One region of the Streptomyces sp. NPDC046197 genome, then DNA from elsewhere that is predicted to be linked to it. Evidence: riboswitches for the same ligand, from Rfam matches in the RefSeq annotation. Region 1 holds a riboswitch; each other region holds the start of a gene.
The links. Region 1 has a riboswitch for cyclic di-AMP ahead of AB0A61_RS12790 (transglycosylase family protein). Riboswitches for the same ligand answer to the same signal wherever they lie in the genome.
Positions count from the first base shown of each region.

Region 2: it holds a riboswitch for cyclic di-AMP, as region 1 does, so the genes downstream of both, AB0A61_RS04305 (NlpC/P60 family protein) here and AB0A61_RS12790 (transglycosylase family protein) in region 1, are expected to answer to the same signal.
Region 3: it holds a riboswitch for cyclic di-AMP, as region 1 does, so the genes downstream of both, AB0A61_RS07610 (C40 family peptidase) here and AB0A61_RS12790 (transglycosylase family protein) in region 1, are expected to answer to the same signal.
Region 4: it holds a riboswitch for cyclic di-AMP, as region 1 does, so the genes downstream of both, AB0A61_RS30395 (M23 family metallopeptidase) here and AB0A61_RS12790 (transglycosylase family protein) in region 1, are expected to answer to the same signal.

Region 1 is NZ_JBEYZY010000007.1:187,810-192,873, forward strand. It holds gene AB0A61_RS12775 (hypothetical protein) at 176-301, shown strand; gene AB0A61_RS12780 (cytochrome P450) at 488-1,783, shown strand; gene AB0A61_RS12785 (transglycosylase family protein) at 1,968-3,095, shown strand; cyclic di-AMP (ydaO/yuaA leader) riboswitch at 3,278-3,442, shown strand; gene AB0A61_RS12790 (transglycosylase family protein) at 3,446-4,141, shown strand; gene eno (phosphopyruvate hydratase) at 4,455-5,064, shown strand, end outside.
Region 2 is NZ_JBEYZY010000002.1:340,802-345,865, forward strand. It holds gene AB0A61_RS04295 (NlpC/P60 family protein) at 1-471, opposite strand, end outside; gene AB0A61_RS04300 (hypothetical protein) at 915-1,268, shown strand; gene AB0A61_RS04305 (NlpC/P60 family protein) at 1,321-2,505, opposite strand; cyclic di-AMP (ydaO/yuaA leader) riboswitch at 2,513-2,669, opposite strand; gene pcrA (DNA helicase PcrA) at 3,034-5,064, shown strand, end outside.
Region 3 is NZ_JBEYZY010000004.1:117,015-122,078, reverse strand. It holds gene AB0A61_RS07625 (ANTAR domain-containing protein) at 1-327, opposite strand, end outside; gene AB0A61_RS07620 (ATP-dependent Clp protease proteolytic subunit) at 507-1,142, shown strand; gene AB0A61_RS07615 (hypothetical protein) at 1,150-1,458, shown strand; cyclic di-AMP (ydaO/yuaA leader) riboswitch at 1,794-2,007, shown strand; gene AB0A61_RS07610 (C40 family peptidase) at 2,011-2,484, shown strand; gene AB0A61_RS07605 (ATP-binding protein) at 2,629-3,087, opposite strand; gene AB0A61_RS07600 (helix-turn-helix transcriptional regulator) at 3,302-4,159, shown strand; gene AB0A61_RS07595 (DUF397 domain-containing protein) at 4,177-4,401, shown strand; gene AB0A61_RS07590 (8-amino-7-oxononanoate synthase) at 4,472-5,064, opposite strand, start outside.
Region 4 is NZ_JBEYZY010000027.1:78,098-83,161, forward strand. It holds gene AB0A61_RS30390 (PP2C family protein-serine/threonine phosphatase) at 1-1,063, shown strand, start outside; cyclic di-AMP (ydaO/yuaA leader) riboswitch at 1,298-1,455, shown strand; gene AB0A61_RS30395 (M23 family metallopeptidase) at 1,467-2,498, shown strand; gene AB0A61_RS30400 (aldo/keto reductase) at 2,629-3,573, shown strand; gene AB0A61_RS30405 (PrsW family intramembrane metalloprotease) at 3,667-5,058, opposite strand.

The DNA.
Region 1 (5,064 bases):
GTGACGGGGCGGCTCGGGGTGGCGGTGGTCGTGCGGCCGGGCGCCGTCGGGGTGTGACAGGGAGGCCCGAGGCAGCGGCCGGGCGTCGCCGGGCTGTGACGGGGCGGTTCGTGGAGGTGGTGGTCGTGCGGCCGGGCACCGGCGGCGAGTGGCGGGGAGGCCCGAGGCAGCGGCCGTGCATCGCCGGGCTGTGACGGGGCGGTTCGTGGAGGTGGTGGTCGTGCGGCTGGGCACCGGCGGAGGTGTGACGGGGCGGCTCGGGGTGGCGGTGGTCGTGCGGCCGGGCGCCGTCGGGGTGTGACAGGGAGGCCCGAGGCAGCGGCCGGGCGTCGCCGGGCTGTGACGGGGCGGTTCGTGGAGGTGGTGGTCGTGCGGCCGGGCACCGGCGGCGAGTGGCGGGGAGGCCCGAGGCAGCGGCCGTGCATCGCCGGGCCGTGACCGGGCGGCCCGAAGAGGCGGTGGTCGTGCGGCCGGATACCGTCGGAGAGTGACCGACCAGCCCGAGGCCGACAGCCCCGCCCCCGACCTGTTCACCTGGGAGTTCGCCAGCGACCCGTACCCCGCGTACGCCTGGCTGCGCGAGCACGCCCCGGTGCACCGGACCCGGCTGCCCAGCGGGGTGGAGGCCTGGCTGGTCACGCGGTACGCCGACGCCAAACAGGCCCTGGCCGACCAGCGGCTGAGCAAGAACCCGGCGCACCACGACGAGCCCGCGCACGCCAAGGGCAAGACCGGCATCCCGGGCGAGCGCAAGGCCGAGCTGATGACGCATCTGCTCAACATCGACCCGCCGGACCACACCCGCCTGCGCCGACTGGTCAGCAAGGCGTTCACACCCCGCCGGGTCGCCGAGTTCGCGCCACGCGTCCAGGAGCTGACCGACGACCTCATCGACCGGTTCGCGGCGCACGGCACCGCCGACCTCATCCACGAGTTCGCCTTCCCACTGCCCATCTACGCCATCTGCGACATGCTCGGCGTCCCCCGCGAGGACCAGGACGACTTCCGGGACTGGGCGGGCATGATGATCCGGCACGGCGGAGGGCCCCGAGGCGGGGTCGCCCGCTCGGTGAAGAAGATGCGCGGCTACCTCGCCGACCTCATCCACCGCAAGCGCCAGGCGCTCCCGGCCGAGCCCGCCCCGGGCGAGGACCTCATCTCCGGCCTGATCCGCGCCTCCGACCACGGCGAGCACCTCACCGAGAACGAGGCGGCCGCCATGGCCTTCATCCTTCTCTTCGCCGGCTTCGAGACGACCGTCAACCTCATCGGCAACGGCACCTACGCCCTGCTCACCCACCCCGAGCAGCGGGACCGCCTCCAGAAGGGCCTGGCGGGCGGCGACCGGAGCCTGCTGGAGACCGGCGTGGAGGAACTCCTGCGCTACGACGGCCCCGTGGAGCTGGCCACCTGGCGGTTCGCACTCCGGCCGCTCACCATCGGCGGCCAGGACATCGCACCGGGCGACCCCGTACTCGTGGTGCTCGCCGCCGCCGACCGGGACCCGGAGCGGTTCGCCGACCCGGACGTCCTCGACCTCGGCCGGCGCGACAACCAGCACCTCGGCTACGGCCACGGCATCCACTACTGCCTGGGCGCCCCACTCGCCCGCCTGGAGGGCCAGACCGCGCTCGCCACCCTCCTCACCCGGCTGCCGGACCTCCGGCTCGACGCGGACCCGGCGGACCTGCGCTGGCGCGGCGGGCTCATCATGCGTGGACTGCGCACGCTGCCCGTCCGGTTCACCCCGCCCGGTACATCCGATACATCCGGTTCGCCGTGAAAGCGGCCCCGCACCTCCGCGTCGGCGAGCGCAAAAGTGACACGCGCTCAACTATGTGATCTTCACGTGATCTGCGCGGCATTAACTTGTGACAAGTGATCGTCAGCCGATACGTTCACGCATCAGCGCGGCGCCCGGCAGTACCCGCCGCGCCGGTCACTGCTGTCGCGTGAAAGGTTTCCGCATGCTTTCCGGGAACGGTCGTCACCGTCGCCCCCGTCAGGCCCCCGCCCTCCTCGTCGCCGCGGGGGTGACCGGATCCGCCATCGCCATTCCGCTGCTCGGCGCGACCGGCGCGAGCGCGGCCGACGGCACCACATGGGACAAGGTGGCGGAGTGCGAGAGCGGCGGCTCCTGGAGCGCCGACCACGGCAACGGCTACTACGGCGGCCTGCAGTTGACCCAGGACGACTGGGAGAAGTACGGCGGCCTCGCCTACGCCCAGAGCGCCGACCAGGCCAGCCGGTCGCAGCAGATAGCCGTCGCCGAGAAGATTCTCGCCGACCGGGGGCCGGGCGCCTGGCCCACCTGCGGACTGCTCTCCGGCCTCACCAGGAACTCCGGTTCGGTGGACGTCGACACCGGTGTCGGCAACGGCTCCTCCTCGGGGTCCGGCTCGTCCCACTCGTCTGACTCGTCCAGCTCGTCCGGTATCTCCGGATCGGTGGACTCCGGTCTGTCCAACTCGTCGGCGGGCTCCGGCGGATCCGCCGGATCCGCCGGATCTTCGGGACCGTCCAACTCGTCCGACCCGTCCAACTCATCAAACTCGTCCGATCCGTCCGGCTATCCGACGGGAACACCCGATCCATCCGGATCGTCGGATGAGTCCGGTACAAAGCACGCCTCATCCCCCTCTCCATCCACCAAGGGGGACAACACCGCCAAACCCGGCAAGTCCACCGACCCCACCGCGGAGGGTTCCTCGTCGTCCGGCGGTTCGGCGACCACGGACCCCAACTCCGGCGAGTCGGACAACCCCGGGCAGAACGGCGGCTCTTCGGCCCTCGTCGACACCGGCGCGCTCGGCTCCGGCCGTCACCGCGGCGGCACTGCCGCAGAGGACCTGGCCGGCAGCCGGACCGACACCTCCTCCGGCCGGCACGCCTCGCGCGACGACGCGCGCGCCGCGATGGAGGGTTCGTACACGGTCCGCTCCGGTGACTCGCTCGCCTCCATCGCCGACTCCCTTGGGCTCCAGGGTGGATGGCGCGCCCTCTACGCCGCGAACCGGGACGCCGTCGGTGCCGATCCCAACCACATCGTTGCCGGTCAGACCCTTGCCATAGGTGCCGAAACGGCCCAGAAGTAGCGGGAGTTCACGCCCCACTTCGCGCAGAATGTCCGGTTCGGTGAAAGTGTGGGATGAGTCTCAGAAGCCCTGATCGTCTTTGAAATTCGGTGGATTGCGTGGCTACGGTCGTGATCGCTCGTCACCACGAGCCCCGGCCGCCGCAACGCCGAGTCCTGCCAGCGGTTGCCCGGGAACAGTCGTCGCGTCAAGCGCCGTAGGCAGGAGCGGGGGACCCAAGGTAAGTGCCGCGCCGGGCAGTTGACCGGAGCGGCTGGGGGTGAAGCCGTGCCTCACGAGGGCACGGCCGGGCAACTCAACCGGCCCGAACCCGACAGCTCACCTCGCAGGCGTCGGTGAGGGGATCCTTCATGCTGTTTTCCGGCAAGGGCAAGCACCGTCGTCCGACCGTCCTTCAGCGGTCCACCCGCACCCTCGCGCTCGCCGGTGTCGCCTCCGCCGCCGTCGCCGCCCCGCTGATGGCGGCCGGCGAGGCCTCCGCCGCCACCGCCTCCCAGTGGGACGCGGTCGCCCAGTGCGAGTCCGGCGGCAACTGGTCCATCAACACCGGCAACGGCTTCTACGGTGGCCTGCAGTTCACCAACTCCACCTGGGCCGCGTACGGCGGCACCGCCTACGCCTCGCGCGCCGACCTGGCCACCAAGGGTCAGCAGATAACCGTCGCCGAGAAGGTGCTCGCGGGCCAGGGCAAGGGCGCCTGGCCGGTCTGCGGCACGGGCCTCACCGGCGCCGCCTACAACGGCGGCTCGGCCTCCGGCAGCTCCGGCAACTCCACCAAGAGCGCCACCACCACCCGCTCGACCGAGCAGCAGGCCGCCAACCGCTCCGCCGAGCGTCCGGCCGCCAAGAAGACCGTCACCACCCCGACCGGCAAGAAGGTCAAGAAGGGTGACGGCGAGTACAAGGTGGTCGCCGGCGACACGCTCAGCTCCATCGCGGCCAAGCACCACGTCCAGGGCGGCTGGCAGAAGCTGTTCCAGCTGAACAAGGACATCGTCGAGGACGCCAACCTCATCTACCCGGGCCAGCAGCTGCACCTGAAGTGACAGTCGGCCGGTAACCGAGCCGCAGGCTCCTCGTGTACCGGCCTCCACCGCGGAGGCCGGTACGGGTTGCCCCCGTCCCCACGGGCTCCCCGCCCCGGTGCGTATTCCCCCGTACGCACCGGGGCGGGTTCTTCTCGTTCCCGCCCCCGTTCCCGCGTCCCCCTCCCTCTTTGTTCCGCGCATGAACAATGTGTACGGTCACCCTGTCCACAAGGCGGTCGGTCGGCCGCCGGCGGGCCCGGGGCGGTTAGGCTCTAGTCGCAAGGCACACCAGCCCCGCACATTCAGCGTCACATCCAAGAAGGAGATGCTCGTGCCGTCCATCGACGTCGTCGTAGCCCGGGAAATCCTGGACTCCCGAGGCAACCCCACGGTCGAGGTCGAGGTCGGCCTCGACGACGGCAGCACGGGTCGTGCCGCCGTCCCGTCCGGCGCCTCCACCGGCGCCTTCGAGGCCATCGAGCTGCGCGACGGTGACCCCAACCGCTACCAGGGCAAGGGCGTCGAGAAGGCCGTCCTCGCCGTCATCGAGCAGATCGGCCCGGAGCTGGTCGGTTACGACGCCACCGAGCAGCGCCTGATCGACCAGGCCATGTTCGACCTGGACGCCACCGACAACAAGGCCTCCCTCGGCGCCAACGCCATCCTGGGCGTCTCCCTCGCCGTGGCCCACGCCGCCTCCGAGGCCAGCGACCTCCCCCTCTTCCGCTACCTGGGCGGTCCGAACGCGCACCTGCTGCCGGTGCCGATGATGAACATCCTGAACGGCGGCTCGCACGCCGACTCCAACGTGGACATCCAGGAGTTCATGATCGCCCCGATCGGCGCGGAGTCCTTCTCCGAGGCGCTGCGCTGGGGCACCGAGGTCTACCACACGCTGAAGAAGGTCCTGAAGAGCAAGGGCCTGTCCACCGGCCTGGGCG
Region 2 (5,064 bases), on a different contig from region 1:
CTCCCGCAGCTGCTGCCGTACGCGCGCCAGGGCCGCCGTCTGCCGGGCACCCGCCCGCTCGGCGAACTCGGCGCCCTCCAGGTAGTGCTGGGGATCGCCGGAAAGCACCAGGTGCACCGTGGGGTCGATGCCGCCGTCCCGGTACTGCGCCCTGGCGATCGAACCGAGCGCATCCCGTGCCGAGTTCAGCCTCTCCTGCTCGCGCGCCGCCTCGTCCCGCAGCGTGTTCAGCCGTTTCCCGGCCGCGTCCGCCTTCTCCTTGGCGCCGTTGTACTTCTCGGTGGCGACCTCCGCCTCCTGGTACAGCTTGTCCACCTCGGCCCTGACCTGCTCCGGCGTCGGCTGCGGCCCGGCGTGTCCGGTGCCGTCGAAGCCCGTCGCGGTCGCCGCGCCCGCCAGGGCGATGGTGGCGGCGGTACGGGCGGTGCCCCCGCCGAGCGAGCGCTGTCGGGGCTTGCGATGCGCTGCCACGTGGACCGTCACGTCCCTTCTACGACCGCGACGTCCCCCGGGTTGGACCGTGGGGCGGCTGTCACGTCCGGCGGCGGCTCGCACAGGGGGAGCAGGCCGCCGCCGGACCTTCTCGGCGGTGGTGTCCGACTGCCGCCCTGGCCCGGGCGGCGATGGGGAGCCGGTCACCTGGGGGAGGACGCTAAACCTGTCCGTGTCCGCCCGGTAACGCCAAGTACGGAACTGGCGACAGCCGTGCGGCGGGTGACCGCATGTGACCGTGATCCCGGCGGGAGGGCGTCGGCTTCACGCGGAGCGATGACCGATGCGGCGGTTCGGGACGGGGCGGGGACGGCGGAGTGCTATGGGGGCGCCTTGGGGGCGCATCCACACACCCAGCGGTGCCGGCCGTGCGGCGGCCCGGTGTCCGGGGGCGGGAGGGCCTCTGGCTAGGCTCCCGCCTCATGGACGTACTCATCCATCTCTTCGTCGCCCTGCACATCATCGGCATCGCCGCGCTGCTCGGCGGTTTCCTCACCCAGATGAAGGCGATGGGCCGGGGTACGGCCCGGTTCGTGCCCGGGATGCTGCACGGTGCGCTGACCATGCTGGTCACCGGCGCCGTCCTGGTCGGGCTCAACCAGGCCGAGGGCCACCACGTCAACACCGTCAAGATCGGCGTGAAGCTGGCGCTGCTGGTCGTGATCCTCGGCCTGGTCTACGTCAAGCGGGACGAGGAAACGGTGGACAAGCGGCTGTTCGGCCTGGTGGGCCTGCTGACCATGGTGAACATCTTCATCGCCGTGCTGTGGACGTGAGACGGCCCCCGTGCCGCGCGTCGGCAGCAGGGGGGCCGGTGCCGCCCGTGCGTCAGGCCGGGCGCACCACGCTGTGGATCGCCGACTCGCCGCCGTAGTAGATCGACTCCTCGCGGACGTAGGCGCCGGGCTTCGGGGCGTGGATCATCATGCCGTTGCCGATGTAGAGGCCGACGTGGCTGATGTCGTCGTAGAAGAAGACCAGGTCGCCGGGCCGCGCCTCGGAGAGCGGGACCGTCGTCCCCGCGTTGACCTGGTCGTACGTCGTGCGCGGCAGGCTGACGCCGGCGGCTCTCCACGCGGCCTGGGTGAGGCCGGAGCAGTCGTACGAGCCGGGGCCGGTCGCGCCCCAGACGTACGGCTTGCCGATCTGGGCGCGGGCGAAGGCGAGGGCCTTGTCGGCCTTGCTGGTGTAGGAGGAGCCGGACGACGAGGAACCCGTTGAGGATCCCGAGCTCCCGGCAGGCCCGGCGGACCCGGAGGTCCCCGTGGCGGGGGCCGAGGTGCTGTTCTGTCGCTGGGCGGCCTGCTCCTGCGCCTGCTGCTTCGCCAGTTCCGCGGCTCTGCGGGCGGCCTGCTCCCGCTTCTGCTCCTCGATCGCGGCGAGCCGCGCCTTCTCCTCGGTGTTCAGCTTGGACAGCAGTTCGCGCGCGTCGGCCAGCTTCTTCTGGACGGTGGCCTTGGCCGTCTTGATGTCGCCCTGCGACTCGGACAGCGTTTCGAGGCTCTGGGTGGCCTCCCGGCGCTTCTTCATGGTCGCGGACTGCTGGGTGACGTAGTCGTCGACCATGCCCTTCTGACGCGCGGTGAGCCGGCTCATCAGCTGGGCCTGGTCGAAGTATCCCTCCGGAGTGTCCGCCAGCAGGAAGGTGGCGGTGTCCGGTGCGGCGGCTCCGGTGCGGTACTGGGCCGCGGCGAAGGAGCCCAGCTTCTCGCGCGCCTTGTTGAGCATGTCCGTGCGCCTGGCGACGTCGTCGAGGAGAGCGGCCACGCGCTTGCGCTGCTTGGCGGTGTTCTCCTTGGCCGCGTCGTACTTCTCGGTCGCCGACTCCGCCTGGCGGTACAGGTCGTCGACCTTCTTCTCGACCTCTTCGATGCTCGGCCTGCCGCCGGAGGGGGCGGCGTTGGCCGTCTGGGAGAGCAGGGCCACGGAGGTGATGGCGGCCGTGGCCAGCGCGGGGGTGCGCAGGCCTGCCGAGACCGTAACGGCGGGGCGCGTCTTGCGGTGCGACGCCAAGGGGGACGACTCCTTCCACGGTCCGCCTACCGGGTTAGCTGTCGGGTTCGGGCGGGTGGTTCGGAAGGGTTGCCCTACGGTCCTCGCGGGAGGGTCGGACCGATTCACCCCGGGGGTTCTGGGTGGGTCCCCGGCTCCGGCTCGCGTGTCGGCGATGCCGGACTCGGCGGAGGCCGCGCGGCCCGGCGACGGTTCGCCGGAAGGGGGTCGTGCGGCCCGACGGCACGGTAGCCAACTCGTGTGGCTGATGTGAAGGTTGATGTGCGATATGCCCGATACATTTTCGTAACCTCATTTGAAAATCACATCGACGTGACCACGCGGCTCCACAGCGTGAAGACACTGACCGGTCGCTGGGACGGGAAAGTTCCCGGCCCGGGGAGCGGGGACCGCTCGGCTTCCCGGCCCGGGGAGCGGGGACCGCTCGGCTTCCCGGGCCGTGGAGCGAGGACCGCCCGGCTCGGAAGGTTCGCGGAGTTTTCAGGGCGGCCACGGGTTGTCGGTGGGGCGCCCTAGACTCGTAGAGCGATGAGCAGCCTCTTTGACGACAGCTTCCTGGCGGACCTCCAGGCCTCCCACGGCCGCGAGGAAGAACCCGCACCGCCGCCCGAGGACGATCACGCTCCGGAGCCGGTTCCGGACGATCTGTTCGGCGGGAAGTTCGACCTGCCGCCGGACCGGGACGCGTACTACCGCGACGGCGCCCCGCGCCCGGCCGTGGACCCCGCCGTGCTCCTGGAGGGTCTCAACGAGAACCAGCGCGCCGCGGTCGTCCACTCCGGTTCGCCGCTGCTCATCGTGGCCGGCGCGGGCTCCGGCAAGACCCGCGTGCTCACCCACCGCATCGCCCACCTGCTCGGCGAGCGGGGCGTCCACCCCGGCCAGATCCTCGCGATCACCTTCACCAACAAGGCCGCGGGCGAGATGAAGGAACGCGTCGAGCAGCTCGTCGGCCCGCGCGCGAACGCCATGTGGGTGATGACCTTCCACAGCGCGTGCGTGCGCATCCTGCGCCGGGAGAGCAAGAAGCTCGGCTTCACCTCCTCCTTCTCGATCTACGACGCCGCCGACTCCAAGCGCCTGATGGCCCTGGTCTGCCGCGACCTGGACCTCGACCCCAAGCGCTATCCGCCGAAGTCGTTCAGCGCCAAGATCTCCAACCTGAAGAACGAGCTGATCGACGAGGAGGACTTCGCCGCCCAGGCCACCGACGGCTTCGAGAAGACCCTCGCCCAGGCCTACGCCCTCTACCAGTCGCGGCTGCGCGAGGCGAACGCCCTCGACTTCGACGACCTGATCATGACGACGGTCAACCTGCTGCGCGCCTTCCCCGATGTCGCCGAGCACTACCGCCGCCGCTTCCGCCACGTCCTCGTCGACGAGTACCAGGACACCAACCACGCGCAGTACGCCCTGGTACGGGAGCTCGTCGGCACCCTTGAGCACCCCGTGGACGTGCCGCCCGGCGAGGACGACCTCCGGCCTGCCGAGCTGTGCGTGGTCGGCGACGCCGACCAGTCCATCTACGCCTTCCGCGGTGCGACCATCCGCAACATCCTCCAGTTCGAGGAGGACTACCCGGACGCGACGACGATCCTGCTGGAGCAGAACTACCGCTCCACCCAGACGATCCTCTCCGCCGCCAACGCGGTCATCGAGCGCAACGAGTCCCGCCGCCCGAAGAACCTGTGGACCAACGCAGGCGCGGGCGCCCGCATCACCGGGTACGTCGCCGACACCGAGCACGACGAGGCCCAGTTCGTCGCAGACGAGATAGACCGCCTCGTCGACGCGGGCGAGGCCAGGGCCGGCGACGTCGCCGTCTTCTACCGCACCAACGCCCAGTCGCGTGTCTTCGAAGAGGTCTTCATCCGGGTCGGCCTGCCCTACAAGGTCGTCGGCGGCGTCCGCTTCTACGAGCGCAAGGAGGTCCGGGACGTCCTGGCCTACCTGCGGGTGCTGGCCAACCCCGAGGACTCGGTGCCGCTGCGCCGCATCCTGAACGTGCCCAAGCGCGGCATCGGCGACCGCGCCGAGGCGATGATCGACGCCCTCGCCCAGCGGGAGAGGATCAGCTTCCCGCAGGCCCTGCGCCGCGTCGACGAGGCGTACGGCATGGCCGCGCGGTCGACCAACGCCGTCAAGCGGTTCAACACGCTGATGGAGGACCTGCGCACCATCGTCGAGTCGGGCGCCGGCCCGGCCACGGTCCTGGAGGCGGTCCTCGAACGCACCGGCTACCTTGCCGAGTTGCAGGCCTCCACCGACCCCCAGGACGAGACCCGCATCGAGAACCTCCAGGAGCTCGCGGCCGTCGCCCTGGAGTTCGAGCAGGAGCGTGCAGAGGGCGAGCAGGGCACCCTGGCCGACTTCCTGGAACAGGTGGCCCTGGTCGCCGACTCCGACCAGATCCCCGACGAGGACGAGGACGGCTCCGGCGTCATCACCCTGATGACCCTGCACACCGCCAAGGGCCTGGAGTTCCCGGTGGTGTTCCTGACCGGCATGGAGGACGGCGTCTTCCCGCACATGCGGGCGCTCGGCCAGACCAAGGAGCTG
Region 3 (5,064 bases), on a different contig from region 1:
CGTGTGCCGGTCCAGGGCCCGCCTGAACTCCTCCAGCTCGGTGTCGGACAGGGCGCCGCCCTGCGCGAACTTCAGGACGTGCTCGGCCACGGTGCGCACCTTGGTGTTCGTGCGCTGGGAGACCTCTCGCAGCACGCACCAGGCATCCTCCGGCGGGATCCGCCCCAGGGTCACGACGGCGCCGATCGCCTGGTCGATGACCGCGTGCGAGGTAAGGGCGCGCTGGAGCTGGTCGAGCTCCTCGTGCAGCCGTTCGTGCTCCGCCACCAGTTCGGTGAGGGGCAGAAGCTGCAACGGGTGCCGTCCGGAAATCGCGAAGAACGCCATGGCAGTCCTGTGGGTCGTCGAGCGGCCGTCGCTCCAGCTTCACCCAGGAGTGCGCCGCGCACGACCCGGACATTTCCGACAGCCGCCGGTCCGACATCCCGAGCGGTGCGTACATCCTGTACATTTTTTACAGAAGGTCAGTCCGCCGGAGACGGCCCTGCCGCACAGAGGGGTGTGCCATGACCCGACCGTCCGCCCGCCATGTCCTGCCCGAGTTCACCGAGCGCACGAGCGCCGGTTTCCGGACGCTGGATCCGTACGCGAAGCTGCTGGAGGAGCGGATCGTCCTTCTCGGCACCCGGATCGACGACACCTCGGCGAACGATGTGATGGCGCAGTTCCTGCACCTGGAGCACCGGGACCCCGACCGCACCATCTCGCTGTACATCAACTCCCCGGGCGGCTCCTTCAGCGCGACGGCGGCGATCTACGACACGATGCGGTTCGTCGGCTGCGACGTGGAGACGGTCTGCCTGGGGCAGGCGGCCGCCTCCGCGGCGGTGCTGCTCGCCGCGGGTACGCCGGGCAAGCGGTTCGCGCTGCCGGGCGCCCGCGTGCTGCTCGACCAGCCCGCGCTGTCCGAGACCGTGGAGGGACGGGCGTCCGACCTCGTCATCAGGGCGGAGGAGCTGGTGCGCGTGCGGGCCCGCCTGGAGGAGATGCTCGTACGGCACACCGGCCGGCCCCGGGACCAGGTGCGGGCCGACCTGGAGCGGGAGACCATCCTGGACGCGCGGGGCGCTCTGGAGTACGGGCTGGTGGACCGGATCGTCTCCAGCCGCAGGACGCCCGGCACCACTTCGGACCCGAGGTGAGGCGCCGATGCTGCCTCCGGAACTGCCGCCGCTGCCGGCGCTGACCCGCGCCGAGGCCGACTTGATCGACCGTTACCTGGAGGTGGTGGACCTGCTGGGACGCATCAACCCGGCCCGGCACGAGGACACCTACCGGGGCCTGAGGGCCGCTCAGGCACTCGTCGGCAAGGCGGCCGAGCTGCGCGCGGCGCTCGCGCTGATGCACCAGCGCGGAGAGAACGAACTGCACGCCGCGACGCTGGCGCGCGCGCTGCGCGTGCTCGACGGCGAGCGGCGCACGCGCCGCGTCACATTGCCCCCCGACGGCGGCAGTTGACGCATCGTCCGGGCGTCCCCGTCCCCGGCGCTGACAGGGCGTCCGCTGCGGCGTCGAAACGGACCAAATGACGTACGGCCTTTCGGCGTAGACGCAGACCCTTTTTCGGGGGTGCTCCAGTTGCGCAACGCGCGTGGCCAAATGGCGGAATGAGCTGTTCCGGCGCTGGTCCGGGGCTCGTCGGGAGACGCGACGGCCGTTCGAGGGCGCGGGTGTCCACCCGAACGGGTGAGTGGTGAGTAACAACACAAACCCCCGGTTCCGTTGGGTTTTTCGGACATGCGTAGGTGAAGATCCGTGTCTGACGACAAGCCCCCGCCACAGCGGCGGGGCGGTCCGGGCGGACGCCGAGTCCTGCCGCCGCCCGGATGACCGGTCGACAGGAGTGGATCGGCAGGAGTGGAGGACCCAAGCACGACGGGTCGCCGGAACGGTCACGCCATGACCGGGCCGAGCAGCCCTTGGGGTGAAGCCGCGGCAACGCGGCCGGGCAACTTCGCCAGCCCGAATCCGACAGGTCATCCTTCACAGGCGGCTGACGAAGGGTTGCGCATGACTGCGCTCAATCGTGTCCCGTCGCTGATGGCCCGGGCCGGTACGGCCTCGGCCCTGACCATCGCCGCCGTGGGTGGCTCGATCGTGGTCCCGGGCGCCGCGTCCGACGCCTCGGCCGCCACGCTGGCGACGAGGGCGCTCCAGATCGCGGCGTCCAAGAAGGGTTCCCCCTACCAGTGGGGGGCGGCGGGCCCGCGGCGTTTCGACTGCTCCGGGCTCACGCTGTACTCGTTCAAGAAGGCGGGCAAGACCCTGCCCCGTACGGCGGCCGGTCAGTACAACAAGACCCGTCACATCTCGGCGAGCAGCCGTCAGGCCGGGGACCTGGTGTTCTTCCACTCCGGCTCGTACGTCTACCACGTCGGCATCTACGCGGGTGGCGGCAGGATCTGGCACGCTCCGAAGACCGGGGACGTGGTGAAGCTGCAGAAGATCTGGACCAGGAGCGTCTGGTACGGCCGGGTCAGCTGACCACCTGGGGGTGGTGGTGGCGTCCTGACGCGCCGCCACCGCCCTCGGGTTGCCGTACTGCGCCGTGCGGCGGCCCACGCGCCCACCGCGCCGCCGGCGCATGCGTGGGCGGCCGGGCGGCCCGGCTCCGGGCTGACGTGCGCCCTACGGTTCCTGCTGGCCCGCGGCCGTGACCGGCCGGGCCGGCACCGTCCACGGAAGTTCGATGCAGACGGTCTTGCCGCCCTCGCGGGTGGGGCGCACCGTCATCCTGCCGCCGCACTCGGCGGTGAGCCACCGGATGATCACCATGCCCCGGCCGTTGTCCTGCTGGACGGCGGCCGGCAGTCGTTTCGGGAACCGCGGATGGCTGTCCGTGACCCCGATGTGCAGCTGTTCGTCACGGTCGAGCACGAGATCCACCGTGAAGGTGGGTGACTGCCCGAAGGTGTGCTGCACGGCGTTGGTGGCGAGTTCGGAGACGATGAGCCGGATGGTGTCGGCGGCGTCCGTGTCCGACGACAGGCCCCACTCCGCCAGGGTGCCCACCACGTAGCCGCGGGCCGCGGCGACCGAGGCCGGATCGCTCGGCAGAGTGACGGATGCTTCCAGATGGTCTGCCATGGCGACGTCGTCCCTTTCCCACGGGACCGCAGTCCGACACGGAGCGGATGGTTCGAGTACGGTCCCGGACTGGTGCTTCGTCGTCAGACTGCCATTACCGCGTCTGTCACGGGTGGCGATCCACCAAGATGTGCATATATCTGTCGCTCGAAGCGGTGAACTCTGCGACGGCAGAGCGTATTTGGGCGGCCCGGAAGGAGTAGGGAGTAAGCCCATGCAGCACGGAACCTCGGTGCGCCGCCGGAAACTCGGCTCCGAACTGCGCGCGCTGCGCACCGGTGCGGGTCTCACCAGTGGTGAGGCGGCCCGGCTCGTGGGTTGGCACCAGTCGAAAGTCAGCCGGATCGAGACCGGCGCCAGCGGCGTGAAACCAGCCGATGTGCGCTTACTCCTGGACGCCTACGCGGTCGAGGACTCCCATCTGCGCGACCTGCTCACCGTGCTGGCGGGCTCCGACGACGGCGGCCGTCACCACTGGTGGCACGCCTACCGCGGCGTACTGCCGCCCACCTACCGGGATTTCATCAGTCTGGAGTCCCAGGCGAGCGGGATGCGCACGCTGGAGACCTCGGTCGTGCCCGGACTTCTGCAGACACCCGAGTACGCCCGTGCGGTGACCCGGGCCGCCGTGGACGGGCTCGACCACGACCGGCTGGACGCGCTGGTGGAGGTGCGGCTGGCCCGCCAGGACGTGCTGCGGGCGGATCGCCCGCTGGAGCTGAGCGCGGTCCTGGACGAGGCGGTGCTGCGCCGGGAGGTCGGCGGCCCTGGGGTCATGAACCGGCAGCTGGCGCGGCTGACGGAGGCGGCGCGCCTGCCCCAAGTTCGGCTGCAGGTCCTGCCGTTCGCCGCGGGGGCGCACATCGGACTCACCGGCCCTTTCGTTATCTTGTCATTTCCGAGCACTTCTGATCTGGATGTGGTTGTTCTCGACCAGTTGACGAGTAGCCTCTACCTCGAACGGAAAGAAGACCTGGAGGCCTACACCGAGGCCTTCAACACCCTCCAGATCCACGCCCTTTCACCCGAGGACTCGTTGGATTTCATCGCCGGGATAGGTGACGACGGGTAACCGCGTAAGGAGGCACCATGTCTGCTCTGCCTCGGAACGTACCTTCCAGTACCGATCTGCACGGTGTGCGCTGGCTGCGCAGCAGCTACAGCACCGGAGCGAACAACTGCGTCGAGACGGCCTCGCCGTGCTCCGGTCCCCGGGCCGGGCTGCTCGCCGTGCGCGACTCCAAGGATCCGGCCGGCCCCGCGCTGCTCTTCTCCCCCGAGAGCTGGGCGGGATTCCTCACCACGCTCCGGTGACGCACCCGCGGGCGCCCCGACCCGACTGATCACACACGCATCGCGCGAGGCACGGCCGTGTCACGCCGACTCATGGTCGCGTTTCGCCGATCACACGTACAGCGCGTTCGATCTGCTCCCCGGAGAGGTCCGCGCGAGCGGTCAGCCTGAGCCGTGAGATGCCGTCGGGCACGGAAGGAGGACGGAAGCAGCCCACGGCCAGGCCCGCCGCACGGCATTCGGCCGCCCAGCGCACGGCCCCATCGGGGGACGGCGCGCGCACGGAGACCACCGCGGCGTCCGGACGTACCGCCTCCAGCCCCAGGGCGGTCAGGCGTGCGTGCAGCTCGGCCGCCACCGCGCGCGCCCGGGCCGCCCGCTCCGGCTCACGGCGCAGCAGCCGCAGTGCCGCCAGGGCCGCGCCGGCCGCGGCGGGAGCGAGACCCGTGTCGAAGATGAAGGTCCGGGCCGCGTTGACCAGGTGGTCGATCACCGGTGCCGGCCCGAGCACGGCGCCGCCCTGGCTGCCGAGCGACTTCGACAGCGTGGCCGTCACCACGACGTCGCCGGCCCCCGCCAGCCCCGCCGCCTGCGGCGCGCCGCAGCCGCCGTCACCGAGGACACCCAGACCATGGGCGTCGTCCACGACCAGCCCCGCGCCGTGGTCCCGGCAGGCCGCCGCGA
Region 4 (5,064 bases), on a different contig from region 1:
CTCGGGCGCGCGCGCGTTCGTCCGGGTGCTTCCGCTGCTGCTGCTCGTCGCCGGCACCTGCCACGACTGCCTGACCCCGTCGACCTTCACCGCGGCCCCGCTCTTCACGGCCGCGCCCCTGGTCGCCGCCCCGCTGCTGTCCCGGCGGGTCACCCTGCTCACGGGTGTCGCGGCCGTCGCGGTCGTGCTCGGGCTGCGCCTCGGGCGGGGCGCCGTCCTCCGTGCCGAGTCGGTCACCGAGCTGGTCACCGTGGCGACGGTCGCGGTCCTCGCCGTGATCGTCAACATCCTCGTCCGCCGCAGCCAGGAGCGGCTGGCCTCCGCCCGCGAGATCGCCGAGGCGGCCCAGTACGCCGTGCTGCCCGAACCCGCTGACCGGATCGGGGGCCTGGAGATCGCGGCCCGCTACGAGGCGGCGCAGGCGGACGCGTTCATCGGCGGCGACCTGTACGCGGTGCAGGACAGCCCCTACGGCGTGCGGCTCGTCGTGGGCGACGTGCGCGGCAAGGGCATGGGGGCGGTGGCGGCCGTGGCCGTCGTCATCGGTGCCTTCCGCGAGTCCGCCGAGCAGGAGGCGACGCTGGAGGCGGTGGCGCAGCGGCTGGAGCGGGCGCTGGCCCGTGAAGGCACCCGCGGAAACGGGATCGACGCCATCGAGGGGTTCACCACCGCCGTGCTCGCCGAGATCCCGCACGACGCCAAGGTGGTGCGGATCGTCAACCGCGGCCATCCGCCGCCGCTGCTGCTGTACGCGGACGGCACCCTGCGCACGCTGCTGGCCGCCGACCCGGCGCTGCCGCTCGGCATGGGCGATCTGGGCGTCTGGCCCGACCGCGCCGAGGAGACCGACTTCCCCGCCGGAGCCACGCTCCTCTTCCACACCGACGGCCTGTCCGAGGCACGTGACGGACACGGCCGGTTCTACGACCCCGAACGGCAGCTCGCGGGCCGGACCTTCCGCGACCCGGACACCCTGCTCACCACCCTCGCGTCGGAGGTGCGCCGGCATTCCGGGGGCGGGATGACGGACGACATGGCGCTGCTCGCCGTCCGGCGGCCTTGACCATTGTCACGCGAGGTGAGCGACCGGTCCCGTTCCGCATAAAAACTGACGTACCGTCAGAAACGGTGGAACCGCTGAGGTCGGGTCAACTCGCCCGGCTTTCGTCACCCCTGGCCCGAACGTCCGGGGCGAGAAGGTTTAACGATCAAGACGAACGGCTTGGAATCAGGGGTCCGGGTCTATTAACGTTCGATAACGCAGCGCGGTCGTCCCAGCCGTCACAAGAGGCGGCTCCGTGCGCACGCGCCGAATCCCGTCAGGGAACCGGGGAACCACCACCGTGGGGTGAGTCGAGCGTCAACCGCCGTGGCGGCACGGCTGGTTTACGCGCGTAGGAGACCTTCCTGCTCCGAACCCGTCAGCTAACCCGGTAGGCGAGACGGAAGGAAAGGAGTACGCCCGCGTGGCGTCCAACCGGTCTGCCTCTCCAGCTCCGTTCGTGCCGACCCGGCGCACCGAGACCCTCGGTTACGGCACCTCCCACACCGACGAGGGCCCGTGGGAGGAGTGGAACCCCACCGCGGAGTCCATCCGTCCCGTACGCGGTCGGCACCGCGTCACCAAGCAGCGCGGCGGCGGGCTCGCCCGCAGTTCCACCGTCCTCGGCGTCGGCGTCATAGCCGCCGTCGGCGCGGGCGGCATGGCCAGCGCCAACACCGGCAAACCGCCGGTGTCCATCTCCCTGCCCGACCTGCCCTCCGTGGGCTCCCTGTTCGACGACTCCCCCCACGCTCCCAAGGGTTCCGCGACCGCGCTCAGCACCGCCGGCGTGACCTCCACCGGCAGCGCCGAGGGCGCCGTCGGCGCGGGCGAGGCGCTGCGCAACCGCATCATGGCGCAGGTCGACCAGCAGCAGACCCAGGTCGAGAGCAAGGCCGAGGCAGCCGCGGAGACCGCCGCCGCCAAGCAGGCCGAAGAGGCCGCCGCCCAGGCGAAGAAGGAGGCCGGGGCGAAGGCCGCGGCCGCCAAGCAGAAGGCGGAGGAGGAGGCCAAGCAGAAGGCCGAGGCCGCGCGCCTGGCCGAACTGGCCAAGCAGTACGTGCTGCCGACCTCCTCGTACACCATCACCGGGACCTTCGGGCAGCCCGGTTCCATGTGGTCCTCCGGCTACCACACCGGCCTCGACTTCGCCGCGCCCACGGGCACCCTGATCAAGGCGATCCACAGCGGCACCGTCACCCAGGCCGGCTGGGCCGGCGCCTACGGCTACCGCACGGTGCTCACCCTCGACGACGGCACCGAGCTGTGGTTCTGCCACCAGTCGTCGATCAACGTCACGGTCGGCCAGAAGGTGAGCACCGGCGAGGTCATCGGCCGGGTCGGCGCCACCGGCAACGTCACCGGGCCGCACGTGCACCTGGAGGTCCACCCCGGCGGTCAGGCCACCGCGATCGACCCGATGACGTGGCTGCGCGGCAAGGGCCTCAATCCCTGACATCCACCTCCCCTGTTCCCCGGCGGTTCTGGCGGCGTCCCCCCGACGTCAGGGCTGCCGGTCAGGTGTTTGCGCATCCTTTGCGGCCGGTGTGGAATGAGTCACTCCGTTCAGCGGGTTGATGCTGGACATGACTTCTCCACGCAAGCTGGGCTCGTCCGACCTCGAAGTCTTCCCGCTCGCGCTCGGCGGCAACGTCTTCGGCTGGACCGCGGACGAGGCGCAGTCCTTCGCCGTCCTGGACGCGTACGCGGCCGCCGGCGGCAACTTCGTCGACACCGCGGACTCCTACTCGGCCTGGATCGAGGGGAACGAGGGCGGCGAGTCCGAGACGCTCATCGGCAAATGGCTCAAGGCGCGCGGGAACCGCTCCGACGTCGTCGTCGCGACCAAGGTCAGCCAGCACCCGGCGTACCCGGGCCTGAGCGCCGCCAACATCAAGGCCGCGGCCGACGCCTCCCTCAGGCGCCTGGACACCGACTACATCGACCTCTACTACACCCACTTCGACAAGCCCGAAGTGCCGGTGGAGGAGATCATCGGCGCGCTGGACGAGCTGGTGAGGGCCGGCAAGGTCCGGCACATCGCCGCCTCCAACATCTCCGCCGAGCGGCTGCGGGCATCCCTGGACTTCTCCGAGCGCGAGGGTCTCGCCCGGTACGTGGCGCTCGAGCCGCACTACAACCTGGTCTCGCGGGACACCTACGAGGGCGAGCTGCAGCACCTCGCCGAGCGCGCGGGCCTGGCCGCCGTGCCGTACTTCGCCCTGGCCTCCGGCTTCCTGACCGGCAAGTACCGGCCGGGTGCGACGGTGGACAGCGCGCGGGCCGGGGGCGCCGCCAAGCACCTGCGGACCGAGCGGGGCCAGAAGGTCCTCGCGGCCCTCGACGAGGTCGCCCGGGCTCATGACGCCGAGGTCGCCACGGTGGCCCTGGCCTGGCTCGCCGCGCAGCCGACGGTGGTGGCCCCGATCGCCTCGGCCCGCACGGTGGAACAGCTCCCGGCGCTGGTGGCGGTGGCGGACCTGCGCCTGACGGACGAGGAGCTCCGGAAGCTGACGGAGGCGTCGGCGTAGTCGTCTCCTGGCAGCAGTTTCAGCCGTGTTCAGCCGTGTTCAGCTGTTCTCGGCTGCTTCGGCTGCTTCAGCTCTTTCCCCGGTGCGGAACCCCTATGGCTGGGTCCGGTAGGGGTTGTACGCGGGATACGGCACCGCCGCCCCGTACGGCGCCTGGCCCGGGGCCTGCCCCTGCGCCCCGTACACCCCGTGGCCGGAGCCCGGCGGCTGCCCGTACGCGCCGTACGCCCCGTACACCGGCCACGGCGGCGCGGCCACCGGCACGGGCCGGGCCGTCATCCGCGCCGCGTGGTCCAGCGCGGGCCGCGCCACCTCCCGTCGCCGCCACAGTTCGTGCAGCAGCTCCTGTTCCCGTACGACGAAGTCGGCGCCGGCCCGTCCCCGGCGCCCCCGGTGCCGCAGGAAGGCCAGGGAGGTCGCGTACGCCTCGTACTGGGCGACCGCCCGTGCCGCCGCCTTCCCGGCGTGGTGGCGGGCGTGGTCCCGGGCGAGCCGGCGGGCCCGCATGGAACCGAGGGCGAACGGCTCGGACGGCGCCAGCCACCCGGCGGCGGCGTAGGCGGGCAGCTCCTCGCGGACGGTCCGCAGCTCCCGCTGCCGGGTCCAGATGACCAGCCAGGTGAGCAGCCCGAACGCGGGGAGCATGAAGGCCGCGTAGACGGCGAAGAAGCCGTACTCGCCGAACGAGGACGAGCCGTTCCAGGTCGCGTGCATGCCCATCGCGAGCAGCAGGCCGGACGGCGGCAGCAGCACGCGGCGCAGGTGCTGGCGGTCGCCGGAGAGCGCGGCGATGCCGAAGCCGATGCCGGTGAGGACGGTGAACAGCGGGTGCGCGAACGGCGACATGACGATGCGCACGAAGAAGGTGGCCGCGGTGACGGAGGCGATGCCCCCGTCACCGTTGAGCTGGTCGGTGCCGAAGGCGGTGCCCAGGTAGAGGATGTTCTCGGTGAACGCGAAGCCGGTGGCGGTCACGCCGGCTATGACGACACCGTCGACGATGCCGGTGAAGTCACGCCTGCGGAAGAGGAAGATCAGTAAAACGGCGGCGGCCTTCGCGGACTCCTCCACGATCGGGGCTATCACCGTCGCGCCGAGGGTGTCGGCACTGGAGGGGTCGGCGGTGGCCGTCGCTATCCATTTCGTCGCGAAGCTGTTGGCGACGATCGCTATCAGCGCCGCCGCGCAGGCGCCCCAGGCGAAGGCGAACAGCATGTTCCGCCAGGGGCCGGGCTCGACCCGGTCCAGCCACCGGAAGGCGGCTATGAGCAGCGGTACGGGCAGGACGGCCAGTCCCAGCCCCACCAGGAAGCCCTCGGTGCCGGTCTGTTCGCGGACGATGGCCAGGATGACCAGCCCGGAGAGCGCGAGCAGGGTGCTCAGCGCGCCGTAACGGACCCATCTGCGCTGCCACCAGTGCGCGTGCCGCGGCCGGCCGCCGGCAGGTCCGCTGGGGTGGGTCGGGTACGGGGGAGGGGTGGCCACGGCATT